3 regions of the Pseudoalteromonas sp. NZS71 genome follow, and region 1 is predicted to be linked to each of the others. Evidence: predicted binding sites of a transcription regulator. Region 1 holds the regulator's gene; each other region holds the start of a gene.

What was found. The regulator sigma-54, encoded in region 1, starts transcription at its own class of promoters, with help from an activator protein. The targets are predictions, from matches to a motif close to GTTGGCACGNNNNTNGNNT.
Region 2: fliS (flagellar export chaperone FliS) is a predicted target of sigma-54. The motif match lies at 4,014-4,032, and genes of this name have one in related genera.
Region 3: I6E85_RS04940 (PA2169 family four-helix-bundle protein) is a predicted target of sigma-54. The motif match lies at 2,840-2,858, and genes of this name have one in related genera.

Annotation. Positions count from the first base shown of each region.
Region 1 is NZ_JADYWS010000008.1:144,511-149,829, reverse strand. Features, by position in the region: gene I6E85_RS07430 (HPr family phosphocarrier protein) at 106-378, opposite strand; gene rapZ (RNase adapter RapZ) at 421-1,266, opposite strand; gene ptsN (PTS IIA-like nitrogen regulatory protein PtsN) at 1,285-1,737, opposite strand; gene hpf (ribosome hibernation promoting factor) at 1,742-2,029, opposite strand; gene I6E85_RS07410 (RNA polymerase factor sigma-54) at 2,056-3,555, opposite strand; gene lptB (LPS export ABC transporter ATP-binding protein) at 3,625-4,350, opposite strand; gene lptA (lipopolysaccharide transport periplasmic protein LptA) at 4,347-4,892, opposite strand; gene lptC (LPS export ABC transporter periplasmic protein LptC) at 4,882-5,319, opposite strand, start outside.
Region 2 is NZ_JADYWS010000002.1:179,892-185,210, forward strand. Features, by position in the region: gene I6E85_RS01905 (flagellin) at 1-1,076, shown strand, start outside; gene I6E85_RS01910 (flagellar protein FlaG) at 1,228-1,650, shown strand; gene fliD (flagellar filament capping protein FliD) at 1,712-3,145, shown strand; gene I6E85_RS01920 (hypothetical protein) at 3,241-3,555, opposite strand; gene fliS (flagellar export chaperone FliS) at 3,564-3,965, opposite strand; gene I6E85_RS01930 (sigma-54-dependent Fis family transcriptional regulator) at 4,361-5,319, shown strand, end outside.
Region 3 is NZ_JADYWS010000005.1:123,458-128,776, reverse strand. Features, by position in the region: gene I6E85_RS04955 (TonB-dependent siderophore receptor) at 1-132, shown strand, start outside; gene I6E85_RS04950 (IS4 family transposase) at 186-1,508, opposite strand; gene I6E85_RS04945 (biopolymer transporter ExbD) at 1,643-2,038, opposite strand; gene I6E85_RS04940 (PA2169 family four-helix-bundle protein) at 2,353-2,796, opposite strand; gene I6E85_RS04935 (LysR family transcriptional regulator) at 2,974-3,912, opposite strand; gene aceK (bifunctional isocitrate dehydrogenase kinase/phosphatase) at 3,932-5,319, opposite strand, start outside.

The DNA of each region.
Region 1 (5,319 bases):
TATATTACTTTATGGGGAGAGGTGAGTTAACTGGCGTCACTAACCGTATTTATATATCTGTTTTAGTTGAGGCGTTAGTAATGCGAGCATTATTTTTATAACTGTTTATTCTTGCTCATTAAAACGTTGTGCTATTAACTCTCCAACAGCATGTAAAGCTTGCTCAGAATCGGGGCCTTTGCATACAACTTTTACTTCTTTGCCTTGGCTACTTTCAAGTAACATTAGTGCAAGTACGCTATCGCCCGCGGCTTCTTTATCATCTTGAAATAATGTGATTGTCGCATCAAATTGTACTGCTAACTGCGCAAGCACAGTAGCTGCTCTAGCGTGTAAGCCTAATTTGTTTTTTATTAAAAAAGTGTCTTCACAGTGCATAACTTACTCTACCTAAGCTGAACAGGTGATTATTCAGCTCTATTATTTTTCTTGTTCACGATGGCGAATTTTTACATTGGGATGTGTCATTGCAAAACTTTCACCGATAGTTTGCGCTAAATATACAGAGCGATGTTGTCCGCCTGTACATCCGATAGCTATGGTTAAATAACTGCGGTTATTTCGCTCTAAGTGCGGTAACCACGTTTGTACAAATGTTTGAATTTGCCATGTGAATTTTTGCACTATGCTGTGATTGGCCAAATAATCTTTAACGGGTTGATCTAACCCATTTAAAGGTTTTAATTCAGGTTCCCAGTGTGGATTTGGTAAAAAACGCGCATCAAATACATAGTCTGCTTCTTTTGGTATACCGTGTTTAAAACCAAACGATTCAAACGTGACAATTAGTTGCTTATCTTTTTTACCTAAAATCTTTTCACGAATAGATTCTGCAAGTTGGTGAACGCTTAAATCAGTTGTGTCTATCATAAAGTCGGCGCGGGTGATTAATACATCAAGTAATTCTTTTTCTTTTTTGATGGCTAAATCAAGAGGCAGCGAGTCAATTGATAGTGGGTGTAACCTGCGTGTTTCTGAAAAGCGTTTTATCAACGTTTGATCGTCGCTATCTAAATAAAATAACGTAGGATTTGCAAAGCCTGGTAAGTATTCAAGAATATCGTTAAATTCATCTTGCTCTTTAGGGATGTTTCGCACATCAATGCTAACAGCAATTTTATCGTAGCTATCAGACACACTGCGAACTAATGAAGGAAGCAAGTTAACTGGAATATTATCTACGCAATAATAGCCTAAATCTTCTACAACGCGTAAAGCAACCGACTTTCCAGAACCAGAACGGCCGCTTATGATAATTAACTCCATTTAACACCCTTTATAAAACTATGATTGATCGACAATAACTTGGTAAAGCTCAGCATCTGATTTTGCACAGCGTAACTGTTTACAAAAATCTTTGTTGTTTAGTTTATCAGCAATGGTTGCGAGAGTCTTTAAGTGCTGTTGGTTATCGCCATCTGGTACGATGAGTGCGACAAAAATATCAACAGGACGATTATCTATTGCATCAAAATTTATTGGAGTTTCGCTAACGAGTACTAAAGCTAAAGGCTCTTCTGCACCGCTCATTCGACCATGAGGAATGGCAATGCCACGGCCAATACCTGTACTACCCAGTTTCTCTCTACTCATTAAAGCAGTAAGGATATCCTGTTGCGGTAAATACGGAAGTTTGTCGTGAGCAAGTTCGCTAATGAACTCTAAAATTCTTTTTTTGCTATTAAAAAGGACCGCAGCTTTGCTGCAGTCCTGGCATATAAGTGAGCTTAATTTCATCATATTAGTGTCGAGCAAGCTTCTCTTTGTGTTTAATTACTTGTCGATCGAGCTTGTCGATCAACGAGTCAATGGCGGCATACATATCTTGATGTTCCGTAGAGGCAAATAGCTCAGCACCACTTACATGTATTGTGGCTTCTGCTTTTTGATTTAATTTTTCTACATCGAGAATGACATGAACATTATTAATATGATCAGAGTGTCTTTCTAGCTTCGCAAATTTGGTATTAATATAGTCTCTTAGTGAATCGGTTAATTCTACGTGACGACCAGTTAAGTTTAGTTGCATAAGCATTACCCTCTTTTTTTTGCGTCTTAGATCAAGCTTTTACGTTGATTTGACGGTGGAATAGCCAGAGATTCGCGGTATTTTGCGATTGTACGTCTTGCTACTTTAATTCCTTGCTCAGCCAATATATCCGCTATTTTGCTATCACTCAATGGTTTTGCTGAGTTTTCTGCAGCGATTAATTTGCGGATAAGTGCACGAATTGCTGTAGATGAACATTCACCACCGTTTTCGGTGCTTACATGGCTTGAGAAAAAGTATTTAAGCTCAAATATACCACGGGGTGTATGCATATACTTTTGAGTTGTTACGCGCGAAATTGTTGATTCGTGCATTTCTACCATTTCAGCAACATCATTTAAAACCATTGGTTTCATTGCTTCAGGGCCGTGTTCAAAAAAGCCTTGTTGTTGCTTAACAATACAATTAGTTACTTTTAAAAGTGTGTCGTTTCTACTTTCTAAGCTTTTAATAAACCATTTAGCTTCTTGTAAATGCGAGCGAATAAACTGGCTGTCACCACTCGATTTCACAGTGCGAGACATTGCAGCGTATTGGCTATTAACACGAATTTTAGGCATGCTATCTGGGTTTAACTCAACAACCCAGCGGCCTTTAATTTTTTTAACTGACACGTCTGGAATAACATACTCAGATTCTTCTCTTACAATAGTATCTGCTGGCTTAGGACTAAGAGTATGGATTAATGTCATTACTTCTTTAAGCTCTTCTTCTTTGAGCTTGGTTTTCTTCATTAATGTACGATAGTCACGAGCAGCTAATAAATCAATATGCTCGGTTAAAATCATTTTTGTTTCATTAATGTAAGGTGTTTCTTTATCAAACTGATTAAGCTGAATACACAAACACTCTTGTAAACTACGTGCAGCAATACCAACAGGATCAAACAGTTGGATGCGTTTTAATACAGCTTCAATTTCATCAAGTTCGACTTCGTTATCATCTTCGTTTTCTTGATTAAAGCTTTCTAAAATCTCTTCGCAGCTTAGTGTTAAAATACCTGAATCATCAACTGCTTCTACGATGGCAATAGCAATAGCTTCGTCTGTAGGGCTAAATGGCGTTAATTGTAACTGCCACATTAAATACTCATGGAGCGTCTCTGTAGAGGCACCTTGATAAATTGATTCATCTTCAGGCATTGGACCCGATGATGCTGCAGGAGCGGCACTCATGTACTCATCCCAGCTAACATCCATAGCCATGTCGTCACTTAGCGTGTCTTTCGCAAGTGCTTCACCACTATCTTGTTCGTATTCGCTTGGAGCATCATCGGCAGATGCGCTAACAGTTATGTCATCGGTATCAGCTTTTTGCTCGTTTTTGCCAGCAGCATCTTCTGAGTAGTCTTGTTCTTCAACCTCTAATAGCGGGTTGCTGTCGAGAGCTTCTTGTATTTCTTGCTGGAGATCCAATGTACTGAGTTGCAACAAACGAATAGCTTGTTGCAGCTGTGGAGTCATTGTAAGTTGCTGGCCCATGCGCAGCTGTAGTGATTGCCTCATGTATCTCTAACAATCCTTTTATGTTGTTATAATTAATACTAGCAGATGCTTAAAGACATGGCGTAAATGTTACAGCCTAAATTGCTCGCCTAAGTAAACATCGCGTACTGTTTTATCATTTAATACGTGTTCTGGAGTACCTGATGCAATCAGCTCCCCATGAGAAACAATGTAGGCTTTTTCACAAACATCAAGGGTTTCTCTTACGTTATGGTCGGTAATTAATACTCCAATCCCACGATTTTTAAGATGTTCTATTATTTTCTTTATATCTAATACTGAAATTGGATCAACACCAGCGAACGGTTCATCCAGTAATATAAATTTAGGATCTGCTGCCAGCGCACGTGCTATTTCGACACGACGACGTTCGCCACCTGATAATGCCATACCTTGGCTATCGCGAATGTGTTGTATGCTAAATTCATCTAATAATTTATCGAGTGTATCTTCTCGAGTTTGTTTATTTAGCTCTTTGCGCGTTTCTAAAATAGCCATTAAGTTTTGATAAACAGTTAGCTTTCTGAAAATTGAAGACTCTTGCGGTAAGTAGCCTATGCCTAATCTAGCACGACTATGCATAGGTAAAAGAGTAATATCGTTATCATCTATCGATATTTTACCTTTATCGCTAGGCACAAGGCCTACAATCATATAAAACGTGGTTGTTTTGCCTGCGCCGTTAGGGCCAAGTAAGCCAACAATACTGCCCGCTTTTACTTCAAGGCCAACGTTTTTTACAACTTCACGGCCTTTATAGCTCTTTGCTAATAGTTCTGCTTTTAATGTGCTCATGGTTGACCTTTGTCGCTTTTTTTACTTTTTTTAGTTTCAATGGGTACTAAAATTGTATGAACGCGGTCAGTTGAGTTTTCATCTTTTTCGGCACTGATTAGCTGTTGCTCAATGTCGTAGGTAATGCTTTTAGCATTTATTTTTTGTCCTGCTTGCGATACCTGTGCATTACCAACAAGCGTTAAAAAACGCTTAGATACATCGTAACGTACTTCGTCAGCACTGGCGCTCATAGTCGTGCCGTCTGATTGCTTCTCTTCAAAGTGGGCAGGGCTACCAGTGGCAATTAATAATTGCTTATTATCACCAAGTTCATCGCGTTTATGTACTTCGAGACGGTCGGCTGTAATACGGCGGTTACCGTGAATAATTTCAACGTTTTTCTCAAAAATCCCGACATTAGCTTTTAATTGACCTTCTTGCTTATCGGCGCTTATTGATATTTGATTTGCAGCAGGCTGTGTATTTGGCTCTGCAGCACTGCTATTAAATGCTAGTATAAGTGTAGGAATAATAAGTGATTTTAATATTTTATTGGTCATAATATATGGTTCGCGTATGGTTAATTAGTTTTATCACTTCGGTTTTTAAGTCGGCTTCTAGGCCTTTGCCGGTGATTTTTAAATTGGGTCCAGTGATGATAACGGGTTGCTCCGAGCGCATTGTTAATAGCTTTATATCTACCTGAATATTATCAGCATTGATTTTGTCTATCATGGCGTTATCGGTTAAGTTTTTGGCAACCACATTACCTTCTAAAATTAATTGTTTGTCTTCGTATAATGTTGCTTCGTCTGCATTTATTTGCCACGTTTGCTTTTCGTTATATAAAGTAAAAATGGGTTTTTCAAAAAACGTGAAACCTAATTGCTGATATAGTTCCATTTTAGCCGCAGTTACTTTGTGGCTGATTGTACCTTGTTCGTCATAGGCTGTTTGTTTGAGTTCAATGGCTATGTAATCAGGCTT
Region 2 (5,319 bases), on a different contig from region 1:
TGAACTCAACCGCAGCTGAAGATATTGGCTTAACTGGTGTGGGTTTTTCAATGGCCACGGCGTTAAGTGGTTTTTCTGGTGCGAATGAAACAGCTTTTGATCCAGACGGGAATACGTTAAATGTAACAGTTGGAGCTGTAAGCAACGACCTAAGCTTGAAGGCGGGAATGTCAGCTGCTGATTTGGCCGGAGAGGTTAATAGTACAGAAGGGCTATTTGGTGTTGGAGCAAAAACGGAGGCAGCTATCACTTTTGGTGCTTTTACTGGCTCAGGTGACACGGTTTCATTATCTGTTGCAGGTATTCAGATTACGAATAGTGATAATGTTGAAACGACTGGTGATGCTACTGTTGCGTCCTTGAAGGCTACCATAGATGGTAGCGCTGCAATCAAAGAGGCATTAGCAGCCAAAGGCATTACTTATAGTGTAAATACACCTTCAGGTGCAGGTACTAGTGATGATAGCTTGGTTTTTACTAATTCAACAGGCGAAAATATCGAAGTCACATTGGCTGTTGCTGGTGCTGCATCAACTGATGCAACAGCAAAAATTAGCGCATGGGATGGTACAGCAACAACGGGTAACGATGTCGATGTCACCGCAGCAGCTGACGAAACCAAAGGTACCACTACAACAGTAACGGGAAATTTAGATTTTTCTGACGCTGTGTTGGCTGCTGACGCAGGAACATTAACTATTACTGGTTCAGGTGCTCTAGGGGGGGGGGGTAGTGCAACTAAAGATACTAGCACGAAGTTGCTTAATGTTGCAGACCTAGATATTTCAACCGCTGGTGGGTCTCAATCAGCAATTGATGTAATTGATGCCGCACTTAAGAATATTGATAGCGAACGTGCTGATTTAGGTGCGGTTCAAAATCGTTTTGACCATACTATTAGTAATCTTGCAAATATATCTGAAAACGTATCAGCATCACGTAGCCGTATTCAAGATACCGATTTTGCTACAGAAACAGCGCAAATGACGAAGAACCAAATATTGCAACAAGCAGGTACGTCAATCTTGTCGCAAGCGAATCAGTTACCACAAGCAGCACTTAGCTTATTAGGTTAATAAGTTAAAGTAATAGCTTAATGTTTAGCTAGCTAGTACATAAAGTCAGTATTAGTTTTACAATAAAGGAGGTGGCTTTAGCTACCTCCTTTTGTGGTTTAAGGGTTTTAATTGAGCTATTGTTTAATTAACCAATAAATAGGAATCTGTTATGAATACCATTAATTCCAATGCAGAAGTTACATTACCAACCCCGCTAGCGGGTGAAGATAAAGTAGCTGGCCAAGCAGCTAGTTCGCTAACTGAACGCGCTGTTGACGATGTAAAGCAAGCTGATACACAAAATCAACAACGATTACAGCAAAACCAATACGAAAAAAATAATCAAAAAGTTACTGCTCAGCCGTTAGAGCGTGAACAACTAGAACAAATGGCGCAACAATTGCAGGACTTTATGGGCGAAATGAACCGTAGTTTGCAATTTAAGGTTGATGAAGATTCAGGTCGTGATGTAATTAAAGTACTCGATAAAGACAGCGGCGAAGTTATCAAGCAGTATCCTTCTGAAGAAGTATTAAGTTTGGTTTCTAAATTGTCTGAATCGGCAGGTATTTTAATTGACCAAACAGTTTAATCGGTAGTTTGCATTACTAATATTGAGTTAGTTTATTTTTGAGTGTTTAAAGGGGTAAGGTATGTCTATTACGTTTAATGGTTTAGGCTCAGGGTTAGCGGTAGCAGATATTGTTGATGCACTAGTTAATGCTGAACAAGCCCCTGCTGAAGCTCGTTTAAATACTACAGAAGGTAAATTAACAACGGATATTTCAGCTGTTGGTGCATTAAAGTCTGCGCTTGAAAAAGTACAAACATCAATGGAAGCACTGGGTGATAGTGATAACTATCAAAAACGAACTGCATCGGGTAATGATGATTTTATATCAATTAGTTCGGATAAAGACGCTCAGCCTGGTAGTTACAATATAAAAGTAGATGCATTAGCACAAGCTCATAAATTATCTTCCCCCGCATTTGCCGCTGATGAGGCAATTGGAGCTGGCGTAATTACAATCGGTTCTGGTGCAAATAGCTTCTCTACTGTTTTATCGGCTACAAATACATTAGAAGATTTACGCGACCAGATTAACAATGGCCCTTTTACTGGCAGCGATAGTAATGATTCGGTTGTCGCCACTATAATAACTAGTGATACTGGTCAGCATTTAGTACTTACAAGTAAAGAAACTGGCGAAGATAACGCAATTACAATAACCGTACAAGACGATGACGGTAATAATACTGATACAGGTGGCCTATCTCGATTAGCTTATGATGTATCAGACGCAGACCCAGCTAATCATACAACTAACCTAACGCAAGTTAATGCTGCTCAAAATGCACAAATAACGATTGATGGCACGTTAACTGTATCAAGCAACACTAATGAATTTAGTAACGTGATTGATGGCGTGGATATAACAGCTAAAAAACCGCATGATACCGATGATGACATAAGCGACATATCAATTACCGAAAATAATAATAATATTAAAACAGGTTTAAATAACTTTATTACAAGTTATAACGAACTGTTAGAGCTCAGCAATAACTTGGGTGCGTCAAGTGAAGCTGGCGCAGGCGTTATGGCTGGTGATTCACTACTTCGTGGCGTTATGTCAAAGCTTCGTAGTGAAATCACTGAATCAGTTGATTTGGGTGATGGCAACTCACTATCGCTTTCGCAGTTAGGTGTAGAAACAGACCGCTACGGTGTTTTAACGCTAAATACAGAAACACTCAATGAAAAAATAGCAAGCGATGTAGATTTAGTGCAGCAGTTTTTTGTAGGTGACGATGATGATGGCTTCGCACAATCGTTTGACGAAAAATTAAGCTTTTACACCGATTCCGACGGTATTATTCAAAACCGTATAGACAGCAAAACAAACCAACTAGACGATTTAGATGACCAGCGCTTGAGTCTTGCCAGTAAAATGGAGTCGCTATCGTCAAGGTTGTATGCTCAATATAATGCGATGGATTTATTAGTGGCAAGCCTTAATAACACCAGTACATATGTTCAAGCTCAGCTGGAAAATATGCCTGGGGTTGTACGAGATAACTCTTAATATATAAATAGCATATAGTTTTAATAGCTAAACCAAAAACATAAAAAAACCGTTATTTATAACGGTTTTTTTATGTTTACTGCTTGAGGTGAATTTTATTTGGCTGCTCTATATGCCTTAATTGCCTTGCCAGATTTTTTTTGTTTAATAATGGCTTTAGATGACTCGTTTTTAGCGCTATTTGCTTTAACTAAAATAGTATTTATACGAAGCTGAATTAATTCTAATTGCTCTGCGCTTGGGCCTTCACTGTTTTCGCACCATTGTTTTAGTTTAGTGTTTAAAGTATCTAAAAAAGGCGGAGCTTCATCTGCATTATTATCATTTACTAATACTTCAATGTTACTAAGCAGTGTTTGTATTTGCTCTGCATGGCTTGTTAATTGCTGCGAAGATGTTGGCGAGTCCATAATTTAAATTAAACCGCAGGGCTGCGTTGATCTAGCGGAATGTTATTCCAACCTTCTTTAATTTCTTTAACAATACTTGATACTTCAGTAATTGCTTCAATATCGTTGTGTAAGTTAGCTTGAGTTAAACGGCGTTGGCAGTAATCGTAAAGTGCCAATAAATTGTTAGAAATACTAGGGTCTTGCTCTACTTCTAAATTAAGTGCATCTTGCAGAGCACCAAGCAATAAAATGCAAGCTGAAATGTTCTCACCTTTTTTAGCTATTTCTTTGCGCTCAATAAACCCTTTTGTAGCTGCTAAACGGCCGATAATATTACTAAATATAAGGTTTATTTGTTCGTAAGGAGTCATTTCGGCAATACTACTAGCACGAACTTGACCGTATTTTTTTACTGAGATGTGAGCCATGGAAAATCCTAAAATTTAAAACAATAAAATTATGTGAAAGCTAATACAAAGCAATATTAATGCCAAGCATTTTCACTTATTTATGTATCGGCATTTGTAACTTCAACTTAAATTTATAATTGAGTTTATTTACTAACAATAGCATTTTTATTGCCGAGTAAATTAATTTTTAGGGCTAAGTTATAGTTAGGTAATAGTTAAGTAATGGCTAAGTAATAACTAAGTTAAAACTATAACCCATACTTAATGATTAACTATTAAGTATGATTGACTTAACTAGCCCGTCTGTTTTTTGGCGTTTATGTCAAAAAACTGCCGCTATCACTTGCATCCATGCTGAACTGGCTTACAATTTAACTAATTATACAAATTAGTGAAAGTACGGCTCGCTAAATATGATCTTGATTTTAGATAATAATAACAACCGCGCAATAGGATTAAATGCTTCACTTGGCTTTATTGGTGAAGCTGCTCAACTATTAAGCGAAGACTGCTTTGAACAAGAATGCAAAAAATATCAGCAGCAAGAATGCATGATTATTTTAGGAGCGTTGCAATCACTTGACCACGAAAGCTTAATTAAACGCTATCCAACATTACCGTTTTTATTAATTGGCGAAACGCTAAAACCACTATTAAGTATAGCTAATGTGGTGGGGCTTATTTGCGAGCCATTTAATCACGAAGTGACAACGCAGTTACTTCACGATTGCCAACAGTATCAGCGCATGTTGCCAAATGAGCATAAGCATACTAAACCACATAAAACTTTTGACGGACTTGTTGGTGAAACAGAGGCCGTAAAAGATGTTCGCTTTTTAATTGAACAAGTGGCAAAAACCGACGCCAATGTTTTAATTTTAGGCGAATCAGGCACAGGTAAAGAAGTGGTTGCCCGTAATGTACACTTGCTTTCAAAGCGTATTAATGGACCGTTTGTGCCTGTTAACTGTGGTGCTATTCCAGCGGAGCTGCTCGAAAGTGAACTATTTGGCCACGAAAAAGGCGCGTTTACTGGTGCTATATCGGCTCGTAAAGGACGGTTTGAACTCGCTCAAGGTGGGACGCTATTTTTAGATGAAATAGGCGATATGCCACTGCAAATGCAAGTTAAGTTGCTGCGAGTATTGCAAGAACGCAGCTACGAACGTGTTGGTGGTACAAAGGCAATCCAAGCTGATGTACGCGTTATTGCGGCCACGCATCGTAATCTTGAAACAATGATTGAAGAGGGTAGTTTTAGGGAAGATTTATATTACCGTTTAAATGTATTCCCTATCGAAAACCCATCGCTGAGTGAACGTGCTGATGATATACCGCTGCTTTTAAAAGAGTTAATGCGCCGTGTTAACGA
Region 3 (5,319 bases), on a different contig from region 1:
TCAGGTACTATTGTGGATGCTAGTGGCAACACAGTAATAAGTAGCTCAGGTGTGTTTGACTACTCACGTCGTTCTGCTCCATTTGGATTTAACGGTGCTTACTACTACATAGGCGCAGAATACCGTTTTTAATTAATAACCTCCCTTTCGTTATTTAACTCAAAGGGCCGTAAGGCTAATGCCAGTCAGTTAAGCTGACTGGCATTTTTCTTTTTATGGGGATACTTAGATGGTTTTGGCTTAACCCATCGGGGGTATCTTCTATCCTCTCGTCTAGCTGGAAGCTTAAATAAGACCAGTGTATTGAGTAAGTGCTGCCAGTGTATTGGAATGTTCCCTGGACTCATTATAGATACTGACGAGAAATACTGAATGACAGCCATCGAACTGCTAGAGAAACTAAGCTGGTTAGGCCATATCCCTGTAACTGTCGCCGCCATCGTCATTATTCTTCGTATTAAATTATAGGCGAGTAACACGCCCCATAGCTCCTGACGCACCATGTCTGGACGCTTGCTTCTTAAATGGTATGCGCTATCAAGCATGGTTTGTTTGATTTCTCTAAACCCAAGTTCTATCTCCCAACGATGACAATATAATTCAACAATTTCATTACCTGGATAACGCAATCTATCCGTCATCGAGGTTAATATACGGTAGCTTTTGCCCTTTATTGTTTTACTGATTAATCTCGCTTTAATCGTTTCAGGAACATCGGGAAAGTTTTTTTGTGCATGCTTTGTTGTTTTCAATTCAATGATATGGTCATTTTTACCCGCGCTGGAGATGATTTCATACTGTAAGTCGGGCCTTGCTGGTATCAGCCAGTGCCTCATCTTCCCAGTTTGGTGCCAACGATTTAACAGGCCTAAAGAATAATATCCTTTATCAAACATAGTCAGTGAATTATCTGGTGTACGTTCAATTAAACGCTCAGCTAATTTCATCTCGTTGGTTTTATAGTTATCAAACTCGCTACTGAGCAGTTGATGGCTGGTCAATTCCATATGACAGACCATGCGTATTTGAGGAAAGGCTGTATCACCGTATTGGTTGCTACCAGAAGAGAAGGCTTTACGATTATCAGGCGTGTCGGCTGTTCGCCACACAACACCGTCAACAGCTAATAGGTTCAAGCCATTCCATGTTTCGAATGACTGTTGCTTATACATTGATTGAGCAGATTTATTGAAAACGTGTTTAACGGAATCATCACCTAACCTTTGTCTCGCTTGTACCATCGCACTTGGAGCAACGAGTTGGTTCTTGCCAGGTAACATGATATCTAGCTTATTAGCGATATTCCAAACCGATTCTTTTCGAAACAATGCCATGCCAATAACTGACCACAAAACGGCCTCAAGCGGTAACCTTCGCTTACGAACGGTTGCAATCCCAGCTTGTTGAAAACCTTGTTCAATGATTTCAGGGTCAAGAATTTCTGATAATTTTTCAAAGGTATGGTATCGGCTGCTTTCTTCAAGTGTTGCTTGCAGTGCTTGTTCTATATTCACAAAAAAATCCGTAGTTAGTTTCCTAACTACGGATTTTGCATGATCGTTTGGATCGGTCAATCGGTCATTTTCTTAACTGATCGGCATTAGGCCGTAAGGCCCTTTTTTTGGTTTTATATTGGGCTGTTTTATTTAGAAATCAAACTTATTGAATAATCATCGTATTGCTTAATATTATTCATTACACTCATTAAAGTATTATGTGTACTGTTTTCGTCTGCGGTTATAAGTACCGAACTTATTTCATATTTAGCCGCGAACATCGCTAAATTAGTCGCAACTTGCTCTAAATCAATTAACCTCCCCGAAAAATATATTCCGTTACTTTCATCAATTCTAAATAAAGCATTTTTAACAGGCTTATCTATTTGAGGGCTGTCGAGTGGTCGGTTTAATTCAATAGCCACAGGTTTTACAAAAGATGTAGTTACAATAAAGAAAATTAGTAAAATGAACACTATGTCTAACATCGGGGTCATATCTACATCAGCATTATTTTGTAGTTTGGTTAGTTTGTTTTTTATATTGGACCTTACTTTTAATTAAATGCTGCGGCGCCACAGCAAGGTTTTAGGTACATATTAACAAAATTAGCACAGCAAAAATAAAGCGTGGTTAAATAAATATTCTAATAACATTAAATATTTGTATTAATTATGTATTTAAAATGTGGTGAAATAAGGTGGTGTTTATACCGTTCTGCTTATATATGGGGTCTATTTAGTATCGTTATAATGTAATGCAATTTGTTAAATTGCTTAAAAAACTATGTAGATTGGTATTAGAGGCAATAAAAAACCCAGCTCGAGGCTGGGTTCTAGTTATGCACTATGTCAGCTTAATGCTTTTGCATACGGCTCATTTCTGCATGGCAGCTTTGCATTGTTAATAATGTTTTAGCCAGTGCAGCTTCGCAGTCAGCTGGTTGCGGTTTATCCATTGCTGCTTTAATTTCTTCAAGGGTTTTATCTTCTACCTCTTCAAGCTCTTTTACATACGTGCTGTCGTTGTGTGAGGTGAAAGTAGTCAATAGGGCTGTGTACGCACGTCGTGCTTCAACTGCGAAAGATGAGCCATCTTCGCGTTCGCCTTTTTCATTAATTGCATATGGCTGCAAGCGCTCAACACTCACTTTTCGGGCATCTATCATACGCTGAAAAAGTGCACCAATAGCAGGGTCTTCAACTTTTTCCTGTGCTTTTTGATAAAAATCGATGCCGCTGTTCATAACTTGAATGATGTCAGTAATATGATTTACTTCTGATCCTTGATGGGTGTTCATAATGACCTCTTTAATTAAATGAATGTATAGTTCAATTTAATAAAAGCAATGTATGTTCCACGTTTCAATGGTTGTGTAGTTATTTGATTTTATTGGTTTAATTTTGTTTCAGTAAGATGCTAAGTTAACAGGCAAAAAATTAACCTAGCAATTTTTACATTATATTGTGTAATAAAGTTATTTTAGCTCTTCAGCTACTTCAGCTACTTTTTGACGTAACCAAATGTGACTCGCATCGCGATGTAACAGTGGGCTCCAAATCATATCAAGCTCAAAAGGAGGGATTGGAAATGGTGGCTCTAAAATTTTAAGCCCCGGATCATCTAAATATATATTTGCGGCTTTTGAAGGAAGGGTCGCAATTAAATTTTTCTCTTTAGCTAAATGAATTGCCACATGGTAGTTACGCGTAAAAGTGGCAATATTACGATGCTTACCAAAGTGCGCAAGTGCTTCGTCAACCCAGCCAAGTTTTTGCACATCTTTAGGGTCCATGCCTACACCTACACCAAAACCTGTTTTGCTTACCCATATATGGCGCGCTTTTAAATAGCTGTCGAGACTAAAGTTTTCAATTATAGGATTATCGGCTTTTACTAAGCAGCAAAAACTATCTTTCCAAATACGTTTATGATGAAAAGACTGCGGTAAGTTTTCAAAACGGTTGATTGCCATATCTACTTTACCGTTTTCTACATCATGAAAGGTGACATCACTTGGTGTGAGTATATCTAAAGTAGTATCGGGGGCTTCTTCGTGCAATTTACTTAAAAGCTTTGGTGCTAATGTACTTGCAGCGTAATCACTGGCCATTATTCTAAACACACGCTTACTCTGGCTTGCCTCAAATTCTCGATTAGGAGCTAGAGTTTCTTCAAGGGTCATTAATATGCCACGAATAACGGGTTGTAACTCCAAAGCACGCTCGGTAGGCACCATACCATCGCTGGTACGAACTAAAATAGGGTCGTTAAATAAGTTACGAAGACGTTTAAGGCCATTACTCATTGCAGGTTGAGTTATACTCAATTGATTAGCAGCGCGTGTTACGTTGCATTCTCGAAGCAATGTATCGAGGTAAACGAGTAAATTTAAATCTATTTTACTTATATTCATTGTGTGTGTCCTTTAGCGCTTACCAGTGGTGAATAAAGCGCTGTGCTGTCGGGTATGGGTAAATATGACTTACCTGACCATTTTTTATATTTTGTTGTGCCTGCTTCCAAAAGCTAACATCTATAAGCTCAGGATGAGTGCTGAGTAAAAACTTCTTATACATAGGGTTTGGCATTACAAATGTACAAAGTTGCTCAGGAAATACGTCCTGTGGTGCAACAGAGTAACTTTGTTCATCCATTAAATAGTCGTCATAGCTCTTTGCTTTTGGTAATGCTCTAAAGTTCATATCGGTTAGATATTGAACTTCATCGTAATCGTAAAAAATAATACGTTTGTGCTTACTTACACCAAAGTTTTTTAAGAGCATATCACCAGGGAATATATTAACAGCAATCATTTCTTTTAGGGCTTGCCCATATTCTTCAATCGCGTCGGCGACACTTTCTTCATCAGCATTTTCTAAAAACAAGTTAAGAGGTGTCATTCGCCGTTCAATATACAAATGCTTGATGATCAACCAATCGCCCTCAATTACCATTGATGAGCCAATTGTTTTATGTAATTGCGCAAGTAAATTACTATCAAAACGCGCCAAAGGAAATACGACGTTAGAATACTCTATGGTATCGGCCATTCTCCCAACGCGATCATGGTTTTTTACCAGTTGATAGCGCTTTAATACGGTATCACGGCCGAAGGGTTTACTCTCACCAAATTTGTCTTTTATTACTTTAAAAACATAACCAAATGAGGGGAGAGTAAATACCATCATCACCATACCGGGAGTCCCCGGTGCAATTGTAAACTCATCACTAGAGTGAGATAAGTGATTTAAAAACTCTCGGTAAAACTCAGTTTTCCCCTGCTTATGAAAACCCACTGCGTTATAGAGCTCAGCAAGTGTTTTGTTTGGCATAAGTTGATTTAAAAACCGGACAAGTGCTGACGGTGCGTGAGTTTCTACCATAAAATAAGCGCGGGCAAAGCCAAAAATAACACGCATTTGAGATGACTTAGTTAAAAGTGCGTCTAAATATAATCCGTTATCTTCATCGTGTAATACAGCGATTATAAAGGGCTGAACCCCACTTTTTGAAACAACACGACCAACAATATAGGCTGCTTTATTTCGATAAAAAGGCGTGTGTAAAATATCAAAGCGCATTTGCCAAGGTTGGTGATGTGTATCGGGGGCTTGTTTATAAAAAGCTTTAACAAGGAGGCGAATATCACGCTCTAAATTTACAAATGGGGCCTTAAAATCAAAATGACTAATAATGCGTTTTATTGTTGGTTTGAGGCCATCAACTACTGGAAAGTATGTTCTATATTCGGCCTCAACAGGCACTGAAGGAGCATCTTTTAAGGTTGCTTCTACAAATATAAAGTCATTATGAAAATAGC